Regions from separate parts of the Variovorax sp. TBS-050B genome, predicted to be linked through region 2. Evidence: predicted binding sites of a transcription regulator. Region 2 holds the regulator's gene; the other holds the start of a gene.

Region 1 (11,710 bases), 1.4 Mb from region 2:
CTCGGCCGCCGAGGTGACCGATGCCGAAGCCATCCACCCGGGCTACGGCTTCCTGAGCGAGAACGCCAACTTCGCGGAGCGCGTGGAACAGAGCGGCTTCCAGTTCATCGGCCCCACGCCCGACAACATCCGCACGATGGGCGACAAGGTCTCGGCCAAGCAGGCGATGATCAAGGCCGGCGTGCCCTGCGTGCCCGGGTCGGAAGGCGAGCTCTCCGACGACGCCGCCACCAACAAGCGCATCGCGCGCGCCATCGGCTACCCCGTCATCATCAAGGCGGCGGGCGGCGGCGGCGGCCGCGGCATGCGCGTGGTCCACACCGAGGCGGCGCTGGTCAATGCGATCCAGATGACCAAGGCGGAAGCGGGCGCGGCCTTCAACAATCCGGCCGTGTACATGGAGAAGTTCCTCCAGAACCCGCGCCACATCGAGATCCAGGTGCTGGCCGACAAGCACAAGAACGCGGTCTACCTGGGCGAGCGCGACTGCTCCATGCAGCGCCGCCACCAGAAGGTGATCGAGGAATCGCCCGCGCCGGGCATTCCGCGCAAGCTGATCGAGAAGATCGGCGAGCGCTGCGCCGCGGCCTGCAAGAAGATCGGCTACCGCGGCGCCGGCACCTTCGAGTTCCTCTACGAGAACGGCGAGTTCTACTTCATCGAGATGAACACGCGCGTGCAGGTGGAGCACCCGGTGACCGAGGCCACGACCGGCATCGACATCGTGAAGACGCAGATCATGGTCGCGGCCGGCGAGAAGCTGCCGTTCACCCAGCGCCAGATCGAGATGCGCGGCCACGCGATCGAGTGCCGCATCAACGCCGAGGACGCGTGGAAGTTCACGCCTTCGCCGGGCCGCATCACCATGTGGCATCCGCCGGGCGGCCCGGGCGTGCGTGTCGATTCGCATGCCTACACGAACTACTTCGTGCCGCCCAACTACGACTCGATGATCGGCAAGATCATCGTCTACGGCGACACGCGCGAGCAGGCCATGGCGCGCATGCGCACGGCGCTCAACGAAACCGTGATCGAAGGCATCCAGACCAACATCCCGCTGCACCGCGAGCTGATGGTCGACGCCAAGTTCATGAGCGGCGGCACCAACATCCACTACCTCGAAGAGTGGCTCGCCGCACATAAACGATGAAGACCCCCAGGCTTCGCGCACTTCGTGTCGCTTCGCCAACCCCCTTGCAGGGGGCAACACCGGAGGCCCGGCAAAGCCGGTTCCTCGGTGTTCCTGATGAAGAGGGATTTCTCTGATGTTTGAACTCCGCCTGATGGCGCCGGAAGACCGGGTCGAGATGGTCAGCGATGCGCTCGACGCGCTCGATGCGCTGAGCGTCTCGGTGGAAGACGCCGATGCCCAGACCGATGCCGAGCAGGCGCTGTTCGGCGAGCCCGGCATGCCGCCGCCCAAGGAGGGCTGGCAGCGGTCGCGCGTGATCGCGCTGTTCGCCGAGGAGGCGCTCGCGAAGGAGGCCGCCTCGGTGCTCGCGCTGCAGGATTTCTTCGAAGGCTGCGCGGTGCTCGGCGTGGCGCCGGTGCCCGATCAGGACTGGGTGCGGCTCACGCAGTCGCAGTTCGCGCCGGTCGAGATCACGCCCGAGTTCTGGATCGTGCCGACCTGGCACGAGCCGCCCGCCCAGGCCAGCCGGGTGATCCGCCTCGACCCGGGGCTCGCCTTCGGAACCGGCACCCATCCCACCACGCGCATGTGCCTGCGCTGGATCGCGAAGCAGGGCGCTTTGGCGGGCCGGCGCGTGCTCGACTACGGCTGCGGCTCCGGCATCCTCGCGATCGGCGCGGCGAAGTTCGGTGCGAGCGACATCGATGCCGTCGACATCGACGAGGCCGCGGTCTCGTCGACCATGCGCAACGCCGAGGCCAACGGCGTGCAGCTGAAGGCCGGACTGCCCGAGGCGGCGCAGGGTGCGTACGACGTGGTGCTCGCGAACATCCTCGCCACGCCGCTCAAGGTGCTCGCGCCGCTGTTGCGCAGCCATGTGGCGCCGGGCGGATCGCTGGTGCTCGCCGGCATCCTCGAGCGCCAGGCGGAAGAACTCCAGCAGGCCTATGCGCCCTATGCCGCGCTCGAGGTCGGCGACAGCGAGGACGGCTGGATCCTCATGACGGCGCGCTGCTGAGGAAGCGGCCGCCTTCTCGCGCCGCCGCTTCGATCTTCTTCTGCGCGCGTGCGCGGGGAGGGGGCAACCCTACAATCGCCCCGTCATGAGCCTCGCCACGCGCTGCCCTTCCTGCACCACCACCTTCAAGGTGGTGCGCGATCAGCTCCGCATTTCCGATGGCTGGGTTCGTTGCGGCCGCTGCAGCCATGTGTTCGACGCCACGCTCGAACTGCATGAGATGCCGGACGGGCCGCAGCAGCCTGCTGCCGCTTCCACCACGGCGCCTGCGCCGCAGCCCACGCCGCCGGTGCCCGAGTCCACGGCAGCTTCGCAGGCGGCAGAGGACGCGGAGTTCTTCGACGACGAACTCGACGGCCGCGCAGCGCCGCCTGCGGCCGAGCCTGCACCGCCGGCCGATGCTGTCGCCGAAGACACCGCGACCGCGCCGCGACCCGAGGCGCCGGAGCCCGCGCCTGCCCCCGCGCCCGCGCCGTCCTTCGCCATGCCGGCGCACGGCATCCTCGCCGACGCGTTGTGGTCCGACTTCGATGCCAACCCGCCCGAGTGGCGTCCGCCGCCGAGTTCGCTGCCGCCGTTTCCGAACATCGATCTGAACCTCGCGGCACCGCCTTCGCCGCCGCCACCACCACCGCCGCCGTTGCCGGCACTGCGCCTCAAGGCCCGCGCGCTCGCGGAGTCAGCCAGCGAAGAGACGGAGACGCAGGAGCTCGCGCAGGACCGCGACCAGGTGCAGATGCAGAAGGCCCTGCGCCGCGCGCGCATCAAGTCGGCCAAGGTCGCGCATGCGAAGGCGCGCGAGGAACGCGCCGCCGAGAAGTTGGCCGCTTCCTCGATGGTGCGCCAGGCCAGCGAGCCCGAATCCGCCGAGTCGCCGCTTCCGCCGCCGTCGCTGCGCGAGGACGACGACGCCGATTCCGAGCGTCTTCCGCTGTTCGAGAACGACGGCGCGAAGCGCCAGGGCGCAGGTGTCTGGCAGCGGCCGGCACTGCGGCGCGCGATGTGGCTGCTGTCCGTACTCGCGGTGCTGCTGCTCGTGCTGCAGGTGCTGCGCCACGAGCGCGACGGCATCGTGGCGCGCCAGCCGAATCTTCGCCCCGCCTTCGCCACGCTGTGCCGATGGACGGGCTGCGAACTCACGGCGCTGCGCCAGATCGGCGACATCGTGATCGAAGGCGCGGCCTTCACGCGCGAGAAGACCGGCAGCAGCGACTACCGGCTCAGCTTCACCCTGCGCAACGGCGCCACCGTGCCGCTCGCGATGCCGGCGATCGAACTCTCGCTGCTCGACACGCAGGAGCGTGCCGTGGTGCGGCGCGTGCTGATGGCCGCGGACTATGGCGCACCCCCGGTGCTTGCGGCGCGTGCGGACCAGGCGGCGTCGCTGCCGCTGAGCCTCTCGGCGAGCGAAGCGGCGGCGCTGCCGCCGATCGCAGGTTATCGCGTGGAAGCGTTCTATCCCTGAGCCGGCCCCGCCCGCTCATCGTCTTTCTTTCCTTTTCTTCTTCCCTCACCCAACGGGCTCACCATGGCAGCAGTGATTTGCGGTTCCCTCGCGTTCGACACCATCATGACTTTCGAGGGCCGGTTCGCCGACCAGATCCTTCCCGACCAGCTGCACATCCTCAATGTGTCGTTCCTGGTGCCGGGCCTTCGGCGCGACTTCGGCGGCTGCGCGGGCAACATCGCCTACAGCCTCAACGCGCTCGGCGGTACGGCACTGCCGATGGCCACGCTCGGCAGCGACGGCGCCGACTACCTCGAGCGCATGCGCACGCTGGGCATCAGCACCGAGTTCGTGCGCCAGCTCGACGACACCTTCACCGCGCAGGCGATGATCATGAACGACGTCGACAACAACCAGATCACGGCCTTCCACCCCGGTGCGATGCAGCAGGCGCACCTGACGAAGATCGCTGCGCGCGACGACATCCGCGTCGGCATCATCGCGCCCGACGGCCGCGAGGCGATGCTGCAGCATGCCGAGCAGTTCGCCGCCGCCGGCATTCCGTTCGTGTTCGATCCGGGCCAGGGCCTGCCGATGTTCGACGGCGAGGCGCTCCGGCACTTCATCGAGCTGGCGAGCTGGGTGGTGGTCAACGACTACGAAGGCAAGATGCTGTCGCAGCGCACCGGCTGGAGCCTCGCCGAGATCTCGCGGCATGTGCGCGGCCTGGTCGTCACGCTCGCGGCCGACGGCTGCGAAGTCTGGATCGACGGCGAGCGCGAGCACGTTCCGGGCGTGGAGCCGACGGCGGTGGTCGAACCCACGGGCTGCGGCGACGCATGGCGCGGCGCGCTGCTGTTCGGGCTCGAGAAGGACTGGCCGCTCGCGCAGTGCGCGGCGCTGGGCAATCGCGTGGGCGCGCTCAAGATCGCGCAGCGCGGGCCGCAGAACTACCAGATCGACCGCAAGGCGCTGGGCCTCTGAGGCCACCGGCGCTCCGGCGCCCATGAAAAAAGCCCGACACCGTGAGGTGCCGGGCTTTTGCCTTCAAGGCCGCTGAGGGAACTCAGGGCTTGCTGGCCGTGGGGAACGGCCAGGCTGCCTGCGGGTTCAGCGTGGTTTGCGCAGCAGGCGCAGGCGCCGCAGCGGGTGCCTTGGCAGCCTTCTTCGCAGCCGGCTTCTTGGCAGCAGCGGCAGGCTTGGCAGCGGGCTTCTTCGCGGCTTTCTTGGCCGCAGCCTTTTTCGCAGGCGCCTTCTTGGCGGCAGCCTTCTTCGCAGGCGCCTTCTTGGCAGCGGCCTTCTTGGCCGGCGCCTTCTTCGCCGCGGCCTTCTTGGCAGGAGCCTTCTTCGCAGGCGCCTTCTTCGCAGCGGCCTTCTTGGCCGGTGCTGCCTTCTTGGCGGCTACCTTCTTCGCGGGCGCCTTCTTGGCGGCGACCTTCTTGGCAGCGACCTTCTTCGCCGGTGCCTTCTTGGCTGCTACCTTCTTGGCAGGAGCCTTCTTCGCTGCGACCTTCTTGGCCGGAGCCTTCTTTGCTGCGGCTTTCTTAGCCGGCGCTTTCTTTGCAGTTGCCATTTCTGTTTTCTCCTTGATCAAGTTGAAAAAATCAACCTATTGAAGCGCTTCTCGCACCGTCGTAGCGTGAAGCGATTCATGGGGTTGGAGACCAGGCTCCAGCACCATGAACACCTGAGCCCTCGTCCATGCCGCGCTCTTCGGCGCGGTCGGTGGCAAGGGCAATTCTTGAATTCATCGATTCTTGTCGAAAAACCTCAATCCCAGGAGAGTGCGCCACCCGATTGGTACTCGATGACGCGGGTCTCGAAGAAATTGCGTTCTTTCTTCAGGTCAATCATTTCGCTCATCCAGGGGAACGGGTTTTCCTCGTTCGGGAAGAGCGTTTCGAGGCCGATCTGCTGCGCACGCCGGTTGGCGATGTACCGCAGGTAGCCCTTGAACATGGAGGCATTCATGCCGAGCACACCGCGCGGCATGGTGTCTTCGGCGTATCGGTATTCGAGCTCGACGGCCTTGAGGAACAGGGCCTTGATCTCGGCCTTGAACTCGGGGGTCCAGAGGCCGGGGTTCTCGAGCTTGAGCTGGTTGATCAGGTCGATGCCGAAATTGCAGTGCATCGACTCGTCGCGCAGGATGTATTGGTACTGCTCGGCGGCGCCGGTCATCTTGTTCTGGCGACCCAGCGCAAGGATCTGCGTGAAGCCGACGTAGAAGAAGAGGCCTTCCATCAGGCAGGCGAACACGATCAGCGACTTGAGCAGCGTCTGGTCGGTTTCGTGCGTGCCGGTCTTGAAGTTCGGATCGCTGATGGCGTCGATGAACGGAATCAGGAACTGGTCCTTCTCGCGGATCGACGGCACCTCGTTGTAGGCGTTGAAGATCTCGCTCTCGTCCAGGCCGAGCGACTCGACGATGTACTGGTAGGCGTGCGTGTGGATCGCTTCCTCGAAGGCCTGGCGCAGCAGGAACTGGCGGCATTCGGGGGCCGTGATGTGGCGGTAGGTGCCCAGCACGATGTTGTTGGCGGCCAGCGAATCGGCGGTCACGAAGAAGCCGAGGTTGCGCTTGACGATGCGGCGCTCGTCTTCGGTGAGGCCGTTCGGGTCCTTCCACAACGCGATGTCGCGCGTCATGTTCACCTCTTGCGGCATCCAGTGGTTGGCGCAGGTGGCGAGGTACTTCTCCCACGCCCACTTGTACTTGAACGGCACCAGCTGGTTGACGTCGGTCTGGCCGTTGATGATGCGCTTGTCGGAAGCCTTGACGCGCTGCGTGGCAACGGGCGTTGCGACGGTGTGCTGCGCGATCGACGAAGTCGGAGCATCCACCGGTCGGCCGACGGACAGGCCGCTGGTCGATGCGTGGTGCTGCTGCAATCCTTGTTGCATATCCTTTGGCAAGGAGGGCTTGACTTCTTCGTCCCAGGTCAACATAGAAAAATCCAATGCTCAATTATCGGAGCAACGATGTGAGTTGCAAAGTGCCCGCCCACGCCGCGCTCCATTTATGTGGTTGTTATGTTGCTCTCATGCATCGCGCGATGTCAGTCGATGCCGTGATCGACTGAGGGTTCGCGCGTGCTCTGCATCGCTTCGCTGCGTTCAGCGACGCATCACTGGCAGGCTTCGCAGGTCGGATCGTCGACGCCGCAGAACGCGATGTCGGTCGCGGGAATCGCACTCATCTGCGCCTTCGCCGCAGCGGCCGCGGCCTCGAGTGCGCTCATGCCCGAGGGCGCATCGCTGCCGCTGCCCGAGGACACCGCGTTGAGGCGGCCCGACTGCACGGTGGACTTCTCCGCGTGCGTCGCGCTCTGCGTGCGCAGGTAGTAGGTGGTCTTCAGACCGCGCAGCCATGCGAGCTTGTAGGTGTCGTCGAGCTTCTTGCCCGATGCACCGGCCATGTAGATGTTGAGCGACTGCGCCTGGTCGATCCACTTCTGGCGGCGCGCCGCGGCCTCGACGAGCCAGGTGGTCTCGATCTCGAATGCGGTCGCGTAGAGCGCCTTCACGTCCTGCGGCACGCGGTCGATCGGACGCAGCGAGCCGTCGAAGTGCTTCAGGTCCATGACCATCACGTCGTCCCACAGGCCGAGGCGCTTGAGGTCGCGCACCAGGTAGTGGTTGATCACGGTGAACTCGCCGGACAGGTTCGACTTGACCGAGAGGTTGCCGAAGCAGGGTTCGATCGAGGCGTCGACGCCGATGATGTTCGAGATCGTCGCGGTCGGCGCGATCGCCACGCAGTTGGAGTTGCGCATGCCGTCGGCCTTGATCTTCTGGCGCAGCGCGTCCCAGTCGAGCGTGGCCGAGCGGTCGACCTCGACGTAGCCGCCGCGCGCCTTCTCGAGCAGGTCGAGCGTGTCGATCGGCAGGACGCCCTTGTCCCACAGCGAGCCCTTGTAGCTCGAGTACTTGCCGCGCTCGCGGGCGAGCTCGGTCGAGGCCCAGTAGGCGTGGTAGCAGATCGCTTCCATCGACTCGTCGGCGAACTGCACCGCTTCCTGCGAGGCGTAGGGGATGCGCAGTTCGTACAGCGCGTCCTGGAAGCCCATCAGACCCAGGCCGACCGGACGGTGGCGCAGGTTCGAGTCGCGCGCCTTCTTCACGGCGTAGTAGTTGATGTCGATCACGTTGTCGAGCATGCGCATCGCGGTCGAGATCGTCTTCTTGAGCTTTTCCTGGTCGATCTTGCCGTCCTTCAGGTGCTGCAGCAGGTTCACCGAACCCAGGTTGCAGACCGCGGTCTCGGTGTCGCTGGTGTTCAGCGTGATCTCGGTGCAGAGGTTCGACGAGTGCACCACGCCGGCGTGCTGCTGGGGCGAGCGCACGTTGCAGGCGTCCTTGAACGTGATCCAGGGATGGCCGGTCTCGAACAGCATCGTGAGCATCTTGCGCCACAGGTCGGTGGCCTGCACCGTGCGGCTCGGCTTGATCTCGCCGCGCGCGGCCTTTTCTTCATAGGCGACGTAGGCGCGCTCGAAGTCGGCGCCGAACAGGTCGTGCAGGTCGGGCACGTTCGAGGGCGAGAACAGCGTCCAGGTGCCCTTTTCCATCACGCGGCGCATGAACAGGTCGGGGATCCAGTTGGCGGTGTTCATGTCGTGCGTGCGGCGGCGGTCGTCGCCGGTGTTCTTGCGCAGCTCCAGGAACTCCTCGATGTCGAGGTGCCAGGTCTCGAGGTAGGTGCAGACCGCGCCCTTGCGCTTGCCGCCCTGGTTCACGGCCACGGCCGTGTCGTTGACCACCTTGAGGAAGGGCACCACGCCCTGCGATTCGCCGTTCGTGCCCTTGATGTGGCTGCCGAGCGCGCGCACGCGGGTCCAGTCGTTGCCCAGGCCGCCGGCGAACTTCGACAGCAGCGCGTTCTCCTTGATCGACTCGTAGATGCCGTCGAGGTCGTCGGGCACGGTCGTCAGGTAGCAGCTCGACAGCTGCGAGCGCAGCGTGCCGCTGTTGAACAGCGTCGGCGTCGACGACATGAAGTCGAAGGACGACAGCACCTCGTAGAACTCGATGGCGCGCGCCTCGCGGTCGATCTCGTTGAGCGCCAGGCCCATGGCCACGCGCATGAAGAAGGCCTGCGGCAGCTCGATGCGCGACTTGCGCACGTGCAGGAAGTAGCGGTCGTACAGCGTCTGCAGGCCGAGGTAGTCGAACTGGTTGTCGCGCTCGGCCTTGAGCGCGGCGCCGAGGCGGGGCAGGTCGTACTGCAGCAGCTTCTCGTCGAGCAGCTCGTTCTCGACGCCTTTCTTGACGAACTGCGGGAAGTAGTCGGCATAGGTCTGCGCGCGCTCGGCGGGCATGACCTCGCGGCCGACGATCTCCTTGAAGATCGTGTGCAGCAGCAGGCGGGCGGTCGCGAAGGTGTAGTCGGGATCCTTCTCGATCAGCGTGCGGGCGGCCAGGATCGAGGCCTTGTAGACCTCGTCGAGCGGCACGCCGTCGTACAGGTTGCGCATCGTCTCGGCGACGATCGGCTCGGCCGTGATGCCATCGCCCAGGCCCTGGCAGGCCGATTCGATCAGGCCCTTGAGTTCGTTCAGGTCGAGCGCCACGCGTTCGCCGCGGTCCAGCACGTGCAGTGCCGGCACGGCCGGGGCCTGCTGCTCGCCCTGCTTGGAGCGCTCCTGCGTGCGGCGCTCGCGGTAGAGCACGTAGGCACGCGCGATCTCGTGGTGGCCGCCGCGCATCAGGCCGAGTTCGACCTGGTCCTGCACGTCCTCGATGTGGAAGGTGCCGCCGCCCGGACGCGAACGCATCAGCGCGCGGATCACGCCCTGGGTCAGCGCATCGACCGTCTCGCGCACGCTGGCCGAGGCCGCGCCCTGCGTGCCGTGCACCGCGAGGAAGGCCTTCATCATCGCGATCGCGATCTTGTTCGGCTCGAACGGCACCACCGCGCCGTTGCGGCGGATGATCTGGTAGTTCGCGAGGTTCTGGCTGGAGGGCGAGCCGGCGGTGTCCTGCGGCTGCAGCGGCAGCGTGGAGGGGACGGCACGCGGGGTCGAAGGGGTGTTCAGGGATGTTTGCATTCGCTTCCTCTCGGTTGGCAATTCTTGTTGGGTGGCAGCGCGGGCCGGGCGTTGCGCGGTGCCGGCGGCCGGTAGGGAGACACTATATCTAGGGTGCGAGGGGGCTACAACCCACTAGATGTAGCGTTTTCCAGTGGTTGCAAGCACCGTCGTTTTTTGGTCCGGAAGGCGCCGTGGCCGTCGGTGCCGCATGAACAGTGGTTCATGGTCTCGCAACCCGCATGGCGCGTGGCTTGCGGGCCGATTTGGGCTTGCAGGGCGCATGGTTGCTGAACGCGGCGTTTGCAATGGTGAATTCGCTCCGCCGCCGGCGCCGCGCATCGCGAATGGCGACGCGATTGAAAAAATTAGCGGCCCATCGTCTGCGCAGGGAACATGGCGCGGTCCCAGCCCAGTTCGTCGCGCAGCTGCCGCCAGTCGAACCCGGCGCCCGGATCCTGCTTGCGGCCCGGCGCGATGTGCTCGTGGCCTGCGACGTGGGCGATCGGGTAGTGCTGCGCAAGGGCGGCGCAGAGGCTGGCGAGCGTCTCGTACTGCGCCGCCTCGAAGGGCGCGCCTTCGAGGCCCTCGAGCTCGATGCCGATGGAATCGTCGTTGCAGTTGGAGCGCCCGCGCCACGACGAGACGCCCGCGTGCCAGGCCCGGTCGTCGCAGCTCACGAACTGCCAGAGCTCGCCGTTGCGGCGCACGTAGAAATGCGAGGACACCTCGAGCCCGCGGATCGACTGGAAGTACGGGTGCGCATCCCAGTCGAGCCGGTTGGTGAACAGCTGCTGCACCGCCTCGCCGCCGTATTCGCCGGGCGGCAGGCTGATCGAGTGCAGCACGATCAGGTCGGTCGGCGCGAGCCCGGGCCGGGGGCCGAAGTTCGGTGAGCGCAGCGCCTTCGCGAAGCGGTACCAGCCGGACTGCCAGAGCCCGTCGTCGGCGGGCGCCGGCGACGACGGTGATTCAGTCGTCGCTGCCATGGGGCGCGGCGCTTTCGTCGCCGCTGGGCGTGGTGATGCCGAGCCGCGCGATGCGGTAGCGGATCTGGCGCAGGCTCATGCCGAGCCGCGCGGCGGCGGCGGTGCGGTTGAAGCCGCTCTCGTGCAGCGCGCGCACGAGCATCTCGCGCTCCTGCTGGTCGAGCCAGGCCTGCAGGTCGGAAGGCAGCGGTGGCGCGGGCCGGGCTTCGGCGGCCGGCGCGGGGCGCGGTTCGGCTTCGGGCGCGGCAGGTGCGGGCGCGGGGGGCGCGGGCGCTGCGGCGGCCTCGGGCGGCGCACCGGCCTGGCCGGGGCCGGCGCCCATCAGGTCGAGGTGCAGTTCGTCGCCGTCGTTGAGCGCCACCGCGCGGTGCAGCAGGTTCTCGAGTTCGCGCACGTTGCCCGCGAGCGGATGCTGCGCGAGCCGGCGCAGCAGTTCGTCGGACAGGTGCGGCACCGGCAGGCCGCCGTCCTGCGCGATGCGCGCGAGCAGCGCATGGCAGAGCGCCGGCAGGTCCTCGCGCCGCTCGCGCAGCGCGGGCACCGCGATCTCGATCACGTTGAGCCGGTAGAACAGGTCCTGCCGGAAACGGCCGGCCTGCACCTCGGCATGCAGGTCCTTGTGGGTGGCGCTCACGATGCGCACGTCGACCGCATCTTCCTGCGTGGAGCCGATCGAGCGCACGCTGCGCTCCTGGATCGCGCGCAGCAGCTTCGACTGCATCGCGAGCGGCAGGTCGCCGATCTCGTCGAGGAACAGCGTGCCGCCGCGCGCGGCCTGGAAGTAGCCGTCCCGGTCCTGCGACGAGCCGGTGTACGAGCCCTTGCGCGCGCCGAAGAATTCGGCCTCGAGCAGGTTCTCGGGAATGGCGCCGCAGTTGACCGCGATGAACGGCCCCTCGCTGCGCTGGCTGCAGGCGTGCACCGCGCGCGCCACGAGTTCCTTGCCGGTGCCCGACTCGCCGCGCACCAGCACCGGCGCCATGCCGCGCGCGACCTTGGCGATGCGCGACTTGACGAGCCGCATCGGCTCCGAGTCGCCGACCAGCCGCTCGAGCGCGGCCACGCCGCTGCCCGGAATCGCTGGTGCATCGACGC
Region 2 (11,710 bases):
ATTCCCGACGGCAGGATCCGCCTCGCCTGGCAGGAGATGAACGCCATCCCGAACAAGAACACCTGCGTCGGTTTCGCCGACGGCAGCTCGCCGCCCCCTTTCGGCGCTACCGAATGCAAGATCAACGGCATTGCGAACGCGAACCGGATGCGCACGTTGGACGCGGCCCACCGGACCAACTTCCTGGCGTGGGCCGCAGACCTAGGCTGGGGTGGTCGCACGCCGTCGCACGCGATGATGACCCGCGCAGGGGAGTACATGAAGACCACAGGGCCACTCAGTCCCTATTCCGACGATCCGGGCGTGGAGGGTGCCACCCGGTCGAGCTGCCGCAGATCCTTCCACATCTTCATGACGGACGGCGAGTACACCATGTTCGGATTCCAGCGGAATCCCAAACAGCTCGGCATGCCGCCGATCGGGAATGCGGATGGAACGGGGCGTGACCTGCCCGACGGCACGACGTATGAGCCGCGCGCGCCGTACATGGACGGCGTGGGTGCAGTCAACAGGGTGACAAGTTGGAAGGAGTCCCCGACCGGCGTCTGGACGCCCACGGCGGAATACCGGCCCACGCTGGCGGACATGGCCTTCGAGTACTGGGCCACCGACCTGCAGCCCGACTTGCCGGACAGGCTCCAGCCGGTGTTCAAGGAGCCGCAGGAGACGGTTGTAGGAGCGAAAAAGATATCCCGGTACTGGAATCCAAAGAACGATCCGGCGACCTGGCAGCATCTGAACACCTACGTCATCGGCTTCGGCAGCGCCTCGTCCTGGAACGGCGCACCGCGCATTTCGGCAACAGCAGCACAACCGACCTACAGCGGCGACTACGCGGGTCTGGTCGATGGTTCGATCGCCTGGCCCGATCCGCTGAGCGGGACCTTGCCCGGCGCCACGGGCAGCAACGGATTCCAGGGTTGGAAGTCCGAAACCGGGTCCGGCGGCTACCACCATGAAAATCCATTGACCTTCGAGGCGTTGCGCATGGATCTCTGGCACGCGGCGCTCAACAGCCGCGGCAGCTTCACGCCAGCCGTGAACGAGGCGGCACTCGATAACGCATTCAAGTCGATCCTCGCGCAGATCATCTCGAACACGAGCGCTCCGCTGAGCTCGCTCGCCGCCAGCGCGTCGAAGGTGTCCGCGGACACGGCGACCTACCAGGCCGGCTATGACACGGCCAACTGGTCGGGCACCCTCAACGCTGTTCGGTTCGGAAGCGATGGCAAACTGGCCGACACCCCCCTGTGGTCCGCGGGTGCCCTGCTCGACGCCCGCATGGCGCAGCCCGGTGCCTACGACATCGATCGCCAGGTGCTGAGCTTCTCGGGCACCGTGGTGGGCACGGCCGACGCGGGCACAGTGATCGGTTCTGGCGTGCCGTTTCGGTGGGACAGCCTGAGCGATGCGCAGCGTGCGGCCCTCGCGGGCTCCGCCGATGCCAAAGCGGAAGGCACCGCGCGCGGCCAGGCCGTGCTCGCTTTTCTCCGCGGTGATCGCAGCAACGAGGGCGCTGCCGGCCAGAAGCTGCGCAGGCGTGACCACCTGCTCGGCGACATCGTGGGTTCCAGCGTCTGGTACGCGGGCCAGCCCAGGAGCGGCTTCACGCGCGACGGCTATGCGGCGTTCGCCAAGATCGCCCGCCCGCCGATGGTCTACGTGGGTGCCAACGACGGCATGTTGCATGCCTTCAATGCCGGCACCGACGTTGCAGCGGATGGCGGCAAGGAGGTCTTCGCCTACGTGCCGGAAGGTCTCTACGGCACGGCAGCGAAGTCTCCCCTCCGGGCCCTCAGCGAGTCCGGCTACAAGCACAGGTACTACGTCGACGGCAGTCCTTTCGTCGCCGACGTCTACCTGCAGCCAGGCGCTCCGGCCACCGACAAGTCCGGAGAGTGGAAGTCCCTGCTCGTTGGCACCTTGGGTGCGGGCGGCAAGGGGTACTTCGTGCTCGACGTCACATGGCCTCAAGACATCCGCGAGAGCGGCGCTGCCGCAGTGGCCTTGATCGACACGACGGCGCTCGCCGACGAAGACCTCGGCCACCAGTTTCAGCAACCTGCAGTCGATTCCTTCTCGCGGCGGGCTTTGCAGGTGGCGTTGCTGAACAACGGCCGCACGGCCGTGATCCTGGGCAACGGCTACAACAGCGCGAGTGAAAGGGCGGTGCTCTGGATCCAATATCTCGACGGTGACAGGTCGATCCTGAAGATTCCCGCGCCGCCCGGGCAGGACCTGGACACCGGCAATGGGCTCTCGGCCCCGGTGCCGGTCGACCGCAACGGTGACGGCAAGATCGATCTTGTCTATGCCGGCGACCTTCTGGGAAACCTCTGGAAGTTCGACCTCAGCGCCGCGGAGAGCAGCAAGTGGAAAGCCACCATGGGTTCGAGCGCGACCCCGTCGAAACTGGATGGTGTGCCGCTGTTCAGATCCGGTGCCACGCAGCCCATCACGGCTGCGCCGGTGGTGGTCGGGCACCCGAGGGGCGGCTACATGGTGGTTTTCGGTACGGGGCGACTGTTTGCCGAGGGTGACGAAGGCACCACCCACGCCCAGTATCTCTACGGCATCTGGGATCCCGCCAACGCCGGCACGGCCACGGCGGCATGGACCGAACTGGTCCAGCAGACCATTGCAGACAAGACCGTCGCGCAGGGCGATACCGAATTCCGTACCGCATCGAACAACGGCGTGAGCTACGGAGGTTCGAGTGGCAAGCGCGGCTGGTATGTCCAGCTGCCAAGCAGCAAGGAGCGAATCGTGTATCCGGGCGACGTGCTCGGCAACAGCGTGGGCCTGTTCTCGACGACCATCCCGGGTGCCTCCAGCAACTCGATCGATTGCACGCCCGGTACGGCGGACGACGGCTGGACGATGGTGGTGGATTTCTTCAGTGGCGCGGCGCCCGACGGCATCGTCTACGGCGACTTCGCCGCCGCAGGCACCTACCTGGGCTTTCGCAATCGTTCGGGCCGCGACGACATTGTCTTCAGACCCTCGGGCGATGCTAAGAACGTGGACGTGATCTGCAACGCGGCAGGCGATTGCCTCACCGCGAAGCGGCCGGACGTGGTGCGGCGCTTCGGCTGGCGCGATCTGTTCCTGCCCCATTGAGCGGATCGAGTCATGGCCATGAAAAGGAAGACCGCAGCCCGGAGGCAAGCGCCCGACCACGCGCACGGCTTCACCCTGATCGAACTCATGATCGTCGCCGCGGTCATTGCCGTCCTCGCATCGATCGCCTACCCGAGCTACACGCGCTATGTGCTGAGGGCGAAGCGCGCGGATGCCAAGCAGCAGCTGCTGCAGGCGGCGCAATGGAGCGAGCGCTACATGACGGCGAACGGCCGGTATCCGCCGGAGACGGTCGACCTGCCGGCCGGGCTGCAACGTTCGCCGCCGTCGGGCGCTGCGAGCTACAGGATCGGATATGCGGCGAGAACCGCGACCACCTACGTCCTGCAAGCGGTGCCGCAGGGCGCATCGACGGCCGACGATTGCGGGACGCTCTCGATCAACCACCAGGGCGCCAAACTGTCCAACACCGGCGCAGAGGCCTCGGCGGCGCAGATGCAGGCCTGCTGGGACCGCTGAGCCGGCGGCCGCGCCTCAGATGTCGCGCAGCAACTGCCTGAACTCGTCCACGTCCTCGAAGCTGCGGTACACCGAGGCAAAGCGCACGTAGGCCACCTTGTCGAGCTTCTTGAGCTCGCGCATCACGAGTTCGCCGACCTTGGTCGATTCGATCTCGCGCAGGCCGCTCGCCAGCAGCTTCTGCTCGATGCGCAGGAGGGCGTTGTCGATCTGCTCGATGCTGACCGGGCGCTTGCGCAGCGCGAGCATCATCGAGGCGCGGACTTTGGTCGAGTCGAAGTCGGCGCGGCTGCCGTCCTTCTTGACCACCACCGGGAAGTTGACGTCCGGCCGCTCGTAGGTGGTGAAGCGCTTGTCGCAGGCACCGCACTGGCGGCGCCGGCGCACGAAGTCGGCGTCTTCCGAGACGCGGGTCTCGACGACCTGCGTTTCGAGATGACCGCAAAAAGGGCATTTCATGCGGCCACCTCTTCGCTGGCGATGGCGGCGGCGATCAGCGGTAGACCGGGAAGCGGCTCGTGAGCGCGTGCACCTTGGCGCGCACCGCGTCGATGTTGGCCGCGTCGCGCGGGTTCTCGAGCACGTCGGCGATCAGGTTCGCGGTCAGGCGCGCCTCTTCGTCCTTGAAGCCGCGCGTGGTCATGGCGGGCGTGCCGATGCGCACGCCGCTGGTCACCATCGGCTTCTCGGGGTCGTTGGGGATCGCGTTCTTGTTGATCGTCATGTGGGCGCTGCCGAGCACGGCTTCGGCTTCCTTGCCGGTGATGCCCTTGGCGCGCAGGTCGACCAGCATGACGTGGCTTTCGGTGCGTCCGCTCACGATGCGCAGGCCGCGCTGCGTGAGGGTGTCGGCGACGATCTGGGCGTTCTTGACCACCTGCTGCTGGTAGGCCTTGAACTCCGGCGTCATCGCTTCCTTGAACGCGACGGCCTTGGCGGCGATCACGTGCATCAGCGGGCCGCCCTGCAGGCCCGGGAAGATGGCGCTGTTGATGGCCTTCTCGTGCTGCGACTTCATCAGGATGATGCCGCCGCGCGGGCCGCGCAGGCTCTTGTGGGTGGTGGAGGTCACCACGTCGGCATGCGGCACCGGGTTGGGGTACACGCCCGCGGCCACGAGGCCGGCGTAGTGGGCGATGTCGACCATGAAGATGGCGCCCACGTCCTTGGCCACCTTGGCGAAGCGCTCGAAGTCGATGCGCAGCGAATAGGCCGAGGCGCCGGCGATGATGAGCTTGGGCATGTGCTCGTGCGCCTTGCGCTCCATCGCGTCGTAGTCGATCTCTTCCTTCTCGTTCAGGCCGTAGCTCACCACGTTGAACCACTTGCCGCTCATGTTGAGCGGCATGCCGTGCGTGAGGTGGCCGCCTTCGGCCAGGCTCATGCCCATGATGGTGTCGCCGGGCTTGAGGAAGGCCAGCATCACGGCCTCGTTGGCCGAGGCGCCGCAGTGCGGCTGCACGTTCGCGGCGTCGGCACCGAAGATCTGCTTGATGCGGTCGATCGCGAGCTGCTCGGCCACGTCCACGTGCTCGCAGCCGCCGTAATAGCGCTTGCCTGGATAGCCTTCGGCGTACTTGTTGGTGAGCTGCGAGCCCTGTGCGGCCATCACGGCCGGCGAGGCGTAGTTCTCGCTCGCGATCAGCTCGATGTGGTGTTCCTGGCGCGCGTGCTCGGCCTGGATGGCAGCCCAGATTTCGGGATCGGTCTGTTCGACCAGGATGTTGCGTTGGTACATGGCAGTCCTTTGAAGACGAGGTCCTTGTTCTTCAACCAAACAAGGGCTGCCCAGGCGAACGGCTGAACGCCTGATTGGATGCCAGGCGGCACGCTTCCCAGTGGTATTCCACGTCAGCGCGTGGCATCTTGGAGGATGCTGCGCCTATCGCCAGTCGCGTACGGCGCCAAGTGTAGCGCACACCCCATGGCCGCAGCCATGGGCGGGACTCAGGAAACGTCCGAAAGCAGGGCGACCTTCTGGTGGTCGGCCGCAGGCTCGGCAGGCTGTTCGGACTTGGGCGGCGCGGCGACCGGGATGGCCTGCGCACGCACGACGGGCGGCGTCACCACGGTGGTGGTCGAGGGATTGCGGCCATTGGCGACCTGCTGCAGTCGGTCGCGCTCGGCCAGCACCTTGCCCGCGTAGCCGCCGTCGTCGTCGAGATTGGCCGCGCCGACGTAGTAGCGCAGGCCGCCCTCGAGCGAGCCGGCGCGGGAGATGCACTCCTGCAGCACCTTCACGCCGACGCGCATGTTGGTCACCGGGTCGAAGGCGGTGAGGGTGCCGCCCGCGCTTTCGTACTTGTCGCCATGCACGCGCGTCATGACCTGCATCAGGCCCTGAGCGCCCACGTGGCTCTGCGCGAACGGGTTGAAGCTCGATTCCACGGCCATGATGGCGAGGATCAGCGTCGGGTCGAGCTTGGTGCGCTTGCCGAGGTTGTAGGCCTCCGCCACCAGCACGCTCAGCGGCTCGGGCGCGACGCGGTACTTCTTGCTGAGCCAGTAGGCCACGGCCGCCTGCTGCTTGGGCAGGTCGTCCGGGCTCGCGGCCGTGGTGCGCACGATGGCGGTCGGCTCCAGGTCGGTGGCTTCGGGCGCTGGCTTGCGCGACTCCAGCCAGCCCATGAGCTGTTGCTCGCCGGTCTGGCGCAGGTCGGGCCGTGCCGCGAGTGCCAGCACCACGAAGACGATCGCCAGGCCGACCAGGGCGAAGCCGTTGTGGGTGATTTCAAAAAAGCCGTCTGCCACGTCGGACAGAAAAGTCCGGAGCCCTCGGGCTGTGGCATCGAACGCCTTGTTCATCGCTCTTCCTTTCTTATGCGGCACCTGTTCTCAGCGCCTGGTCGGGCGATGGAAGGAAGGCGGCGGCGCTTGGATTGGTACGAATCAGGCTCCGCGCATGAGGAGGGGGTGGGGTGCGAGCGCGGCGACCTGATCAAGCCGGGGGAATTCGGCGGCGGATTCAAGAGGCTCCTGCTGGGTCTCGGCAGCCAGGAGCAGGCGGGATTCTAGCGTGGCTAAATACTCGGTCAAGAATAACGTTCTCGATCTTTATGCTATTACAAGATTAAACAATGTCCTAGTGAAATCCCTGATAGGTGACCATTGCAATGGCCCGCCGGGGCGCCTAATCTGGATCCCGCCTGAGTTCTCAGGCGGCTTTCCGAAGTCAGTCGACCCGAGGTGCAAGTCAAGGGCTCGAACGATGGAGGATCCACGGCGGCAATCTCTTGCTGCCAGTTCGGCAGGAACCATTGACTTCCGGTCGACGAAACGATGGCATGGGTCTCGTGCCCGCCATCAGGCCCGGTAACAAGACATAACGTCGCGTTACCGGGCTTTCTTGTTTCTTTGCTTGCACTTCTTTGCGGCACACTCCCGCGATGGATGCAGCTTCGCTCAGGCAAAACAAATGGCTGCGACGTGGGATCGTCGCCTTGCTGATTCTTCTGGGCCTCTGGCTTGTTGCCTGGCTCGCCGTCCCGCCGATCGCTAAAAGCCAGCTCCAGAAGATCGCCAGCGAGAAACTGGGCCGGCAGGTCACGGTGGGCAAGATCGACTTCAAGCCCTGGACGCTCGAACTGGCGCTGAACGACCTGCGCATCGCCACGGCCGACGGCGCCCGGCCGCAGGTGGTGGTCAAGCGCATCTATGCCGATGCGGAACTGCAGTCGATCCTGCGCCTCGCGCCGGTGATCGATGCGGTGTCGGTCGAGTCGCCCGCGATCCTGCTCACGCACCTGGCCGACGGCAAGTACGACATCGACGACATCCTGCAGCGACTCGCCGCCGGGCCGCCGCCCGATCCGAAGGCCGAGCCTGCGCGCTTCGCGATCTACAACATCGCCATCACGCACGGCGCGGTCGATTTCGACGACCAGAGCGTCAAGCGCAGGCACGAGCTGCGCGATTTCGAGCTCAAGGTGCCGTTCCTGAGCAATCTCGCCTCCCAGCGCGACATCAACACGGAGCCCAAGCTCGCGTTCTCGCTCAACGGCAGCAAGTTCGATTCGGCCGCGCTCACCACGCCTTTCGCCGAAAGCCGCAAGACCGATGCCCATGTCCGGTTCAAGGGGCTCGACCTGGCGCCGTACCTCGGTTACATCCCGGGCGGCCTGCCGGTCAAGTTGCAGGCGGGCAGCCTGGACGCCGACCTGAAGATCGATTTCCAGCGGGCGGCAACCGCCGGCCTCAAGATCACCGGCACCGTGGAGGCCCATGGCGCCAAGCTCGGCGATGCCAGGGGCCGCGACCTGCTGGCCTTCGAGTCGCTGAAGCTGGCGCTGGCGGACGTGCGTCCGCTCGAATCGGTGTTCCATCTGAGCGAGGTGGCGCTTTCCAATCCGGAACTCGCGGTCGCGCGCGATGCGCAGGGCCAGCTCAACCTGCTGGCCACCGATCCGGCCAGCGGATCGGCCGAGAAGGTGGCGGCCGTCCCGGCGCCCGCCGCCAGTGCGCCCAATGGCCAGGCGCCCGAGAAGCCGAAGCTCCAGGTCCGGGTCGACAAGATCGCGCTCGCCGGCGGCCGCATCGGCTGGCGCGACGAGACCGTGCAGCCCGCGGCCGCGGTCCAGCTGACCGCGCTCGGCGTCGATGCCACCGGCGTTTCGTGGCCGATGGACAAGGCGGCCGAATTCAGCGGCAGCACCGCCGTCGCCGGTGCAACGCTCAAGTTCAAGGGCGATGCCACGGACAAGGTCGCCAACGTCCAGACCGAGGTCGAGGCGCTGCCGCTGTCGCTCGCGGCGCCTTATCTTGCGCACAGCCTCGAACCCACGCTCGACGGCAAGCTCAGCGGGCAGATCGACATCGCCTGGGCCGAACCCCATCTCAAGTTCAAGGCGCGTCGCCTCGCCGCCGACGGGCTGGCGCTCACGCAGCAGAAGACCGCGCTCGCGAGCGTGGGCCGCTTCGAGCTGATCGACGCCGAGGCCGACATGACGAAGCACACGCTCGACGTGGCCTCGTTCACCGCCACCGATCCCAAGATCCACATCGAGCGCGACAGCGAGAAGCGCTGGATGTTCGAGCGCTGGCTCAAGACGCCGGCCGGCGGCGCCACGGCCGAGGCCAAGGTGGCCGCGCCCAAGCCCGCGGCCGCGGGCCCCGCGGCGGCCCCGCCGGGCGCCAACACCAAGCCGTGGGCGCTGACGATCGGCACGCTGGCCGTGGCCAACGGCACGCTGTCCTATGCGGACAAGGCCAGCGCCACGCCGGTGGCGGTCGAGATCACCGCCTTCAAGCTCGAGGCCCAGAAGCTCGCGCCCGAGACGGCCGCAAAGTCGCCGCTGCAGGTGTCGGGTCGCATCGGTGCGGGGCGGCGGGCCGATCCGGGGCGCTTCGACTACAAGGGCCACGTCGTGCTGAAGCCGCTGGCCGCGGAGGGGCGGCTCGAAGTGGCCTCGTTCCCGGCCCACGCGTTCAAGGCCTACTACGCCGATGCGCTCAACGTGGACATCCGGCGTGCCTTCGTGAGCTACCGCGGCACCGTGAACTACGCGAGCGCGCCGGCCGGCATGAGCCTCAGGCTCGCGGGCGACACCGCCCTCGACGACTTCCGCGCGAACAGCGTCTCGCTGACGCAGTCGCCCGGCTTCGACCGCAGCAACAACCAGCTGCTGAGCTGGAAGACGCTGAGCCTGCGCGGCCTGCAGGTGGGCCTGGCGCCCAACGCGGCGCCCACGGTCGACGTGCGCGAGACCACGCTGACCGATTTCTTCGCCCGCGTCATCGTCGACCCCAACGGTCAGCTCAACCTCTTGAGCCTGACCAAGAAGGGCGAGGCCGAGGCCAACGCCGCCACGGCCGCCGCCGCCGAAACCCGCTCGCGCCGCGGCCTGGGCGGCACCACGACCACCACGCGCGGGCCGACGCAGCCGCAGCAGCGTTCGGCCGGCACGCCGGTCTCGGCCGAAGCCATGGTGGGCGGGGCTCCCGAGGCCGCGACCGCGGCGCCCGCGCCGGTGGCCGCTGCGCCCGCCGATGCCGACCCCGGACCGAAGCCCGTCATCAACTTCGGTCCCATGAGCCTGGTGAACGGCAAGATCGATTTCACCGACCTGTTCGTCAAGCCCAACTACTCGGCCGACCTGAGCGAGCTGACCGGCAAGCTCAGTGCCTTCTCGTCGAACCCGCCCAAGGGCGAGAGCGGCCGGCCGGCGCTCGCCGACCTCGAGCTGCGCGGCAAGGCGCAGCAGACGGCGGCGCTGGAGATCACGGGCAAGCTCAACCCGCTCGCCAAGCCGCTCGAACTCGACATCACCGCGAAGATGCGCGACCTCGACCTGGCGCCGCTCTCGCCGTATTCGGTGCGCTACGCGGGTCACGGCATCGAGCGCGGCAAGATGAGCATGGACGTCAACTACAAGGTCGCGCCCGATGGCCAGCTCACGGCCACCAACAAGCTGGTGCTCAACCAGCTGCAGTTCGGCGAGGAAGTGCAGGGCGCGCCCAACAGCCTGCCGGTGCGCCTCGCGGTGGCGCTGCTGGCCGACCGCAACGGCGTCATCGACGTCGACCTGCCGCTCAGCGGCTCGCTCAACGATCCGCAGTTCAGCATCGGCCCGCTGATCTTCAAGGCGGTGGTCAATCTGATCGTCAAGGCGGTGACGGCGCCGTTCAGCCTGCTGACGGGCGGGCTGGGCGGCGGCAGCGGCGAGTCGAGCACCATCGCCTTCGAGCCCGGCAGCGCCGTGCTCGGCGATGCGGCCCGGCAGAGCCTCGACAAGGTCGCCAAGGCGCTGACCGACCGTCCCACGCTGCAGATGACCGTGGTCGGCACCGCCAGCCTGGAGCGCGAGCGCGACGCCTACCAGCGCCAGCGCCTGCGCCAGCTCGCCCAGGCCGAGAAGCGGCGCATCGCGGTGCGCGGCGGCCAGGCCGGCACCGACGTGCCGCCGGTCACCGATGCCGAATACCCCGAGCTGCTGACCGCCGTCTACAAGCGCGCCGACATCACCAAGCCGCGCAACATGGTCGGCCTGACCAAGGACCTGCCGGTGAAGGAGATGGAAAACCTGCTGCTCGCGAGCATTCCGGTGGACGAGGAGTCGATGCGCCAGCTGGCCGTGGAACGCGGCGCCGCGGTGCGCGACTACCTGCTGGCCCAGAAGCTCCCGAGCGAGCGCCTGTTCCTCGGCGCGGTCAAGACCAGGGCCACGGGCACCGACTGGAAGCCCGGGGCCGAGCTCGATCTGGCCATGAAATAGCCGGCAGAGAAGCCGCGGTCGGCCACGATCGGCCGACTTTTGGCTGCAGTTGCGGCATGGAATTCAACCACCCGCCCCAAGTGGGTGAAAATGTCGATGTGCGCCGGCCTCTGCCGGCGCCTTCGCTTTCTCTCTTCAAGACAACGACTTCGCGCAAGTGACCTCTACTTCTTCCAAGCCCAACGACCTCCAGGCCCTCGACACGCTCACCGGCGGCGCCTTCACCGCGCCCACCTCCGGCGAGCGCGCCGCGCGCATCCGCGAATGGCTCGCGGGCAATCCCGCGCCCGAGCAGATGCAGGAAGTCTTCAAGGAGCTGAGCGGTCGCGACAAGGGCGCGGCGCGCCTGCTGCGCGAAAAACTCGACGAACTCAAGCGTGCCAAAGGCCAGGAGGCGATCGCCGCCGAATGGGCGCAGAAGGCCCAGGCGCTGCTGGCGCAGGCCAAGCTCAACATCGCCGATGCGCTCGCCTGGCAGCGCGACGCCGCCAAAGCCGGCGCGCCGCTCTCGCGCGAACCGCTCGCGGGCTTCAAGGTGCAGCTCGCCGAACGCGTCAAGGGCATCGAAGACCTGCAGCACCGCGCGCAGGTGCACCGCGAAGCCGCCGTGCTGCTGGCGCAGCGTTTCGAAGTGCTGTCGACCAAGGGCTGGCAGGATGCCCAGACGGCCGAGGAGTCGCTGCGCACCGACGTCGGCCACTGGCAGCAGCAGGCGGACGAGATCACCGCCGATCCCAACTGGGGCAGCCTCGACGCCCGCTTCGCGCCGCAGCTCGAAGCCTCCAAGGCCCAGCTGCTCGTCGTGTCCGATGCCTTCCACGCCGCCCTCGCGCAGGCCCAGGCGGCAGCGGCCGACGCGGCCGCGCCGCTGCCGCCGGTGCCGGTCTGGGCCGACGAGC

What was found. The regulator NrdR, encoded in region 2, represses ribonucleotide reductase genes. The targets are predictions, from matches to a motif close to CACNANATNTNGTG.
Region 1: M2165_RS13775 (ribonucleoside-diphosphate reductase subunit alpha) is a predicted target of NrdR. The motif match lies at 9,728-9,741, and genes of this name have one in related genera.

Annotation. Positions count from the first base shown of each region.
Region 1 covers NZ_JARXYR010000002.1:2,298,148-2,309,857, forward strand. Annotated here, with positions in the region: gene accC (acetyl-CoA carboxylase biotin carboxylase subunit) at 1-1,150, shown strand, start outside; gene prmA (50S ribosomal protein L11 methyltransferase) at 1,266-2,150, shown strand; gene M2165_RS13755 (zinc-ribbon and DUF3426 domain-containing protein) at 2,236-3,615, shown strand; gene M2165_RS13760 (carbohydrate kinase family protein) at 3,679-4,581, shown strand; gene M2165_RS13765 (histone H1-like DNA-binding protein) at 4,664-5,170, opposite strand; gene M2165_RS13770 (ribonucleotide-diphosphate reductase subunit beta) at 5,368-6,546, opposite strand; gene M2165_RS13775 (ribonucleoside-diphosphate reductase subunit alpha) at 6,726-9,647, opposite strand; gene ampD (1,6-anhydro-N-acetylmuramyl-L-alanine amidase AmpD) at 9,995-10,615, opposite strand; gene M2165_RS13785 (sigma-54 dependent transcriptional regulator) at 10,599-11,710, opposite strand, start outside.
Region 2 covers NZ_JARXYR010000002.1:3,679,549-3,691,258, forward strand. Annotated here, with positions in the region: gene M2165_RS20070 (PilC/PilY family type IV pilus protein) at 1-3,120, shown strand, start outside; gene M2165_RS20075 (type IV pilin protein) at 3,139-3,600, shown strand; gene nrdR (transcriptional regulator NrdR) at 3,616-4,059, opposite strand; gene glyA (serine hydroxymethyltransferase) at 4,094-5,338, opposite strand; ZMP/ZTP riboswitch at 5,380-5,506, opposite strand; gene M2165_RS20090 (lytic transglycosylase domain-containing protein) at 5,548-6,405, opposite strand; gene M2165_RS20095 (DUF748 domain-containing protein) at 6,987-10,811, shown strand; gene M2165_RS20100 (DUF349 domain-containing protein) at 10,969-11,710, shown strand, end outside.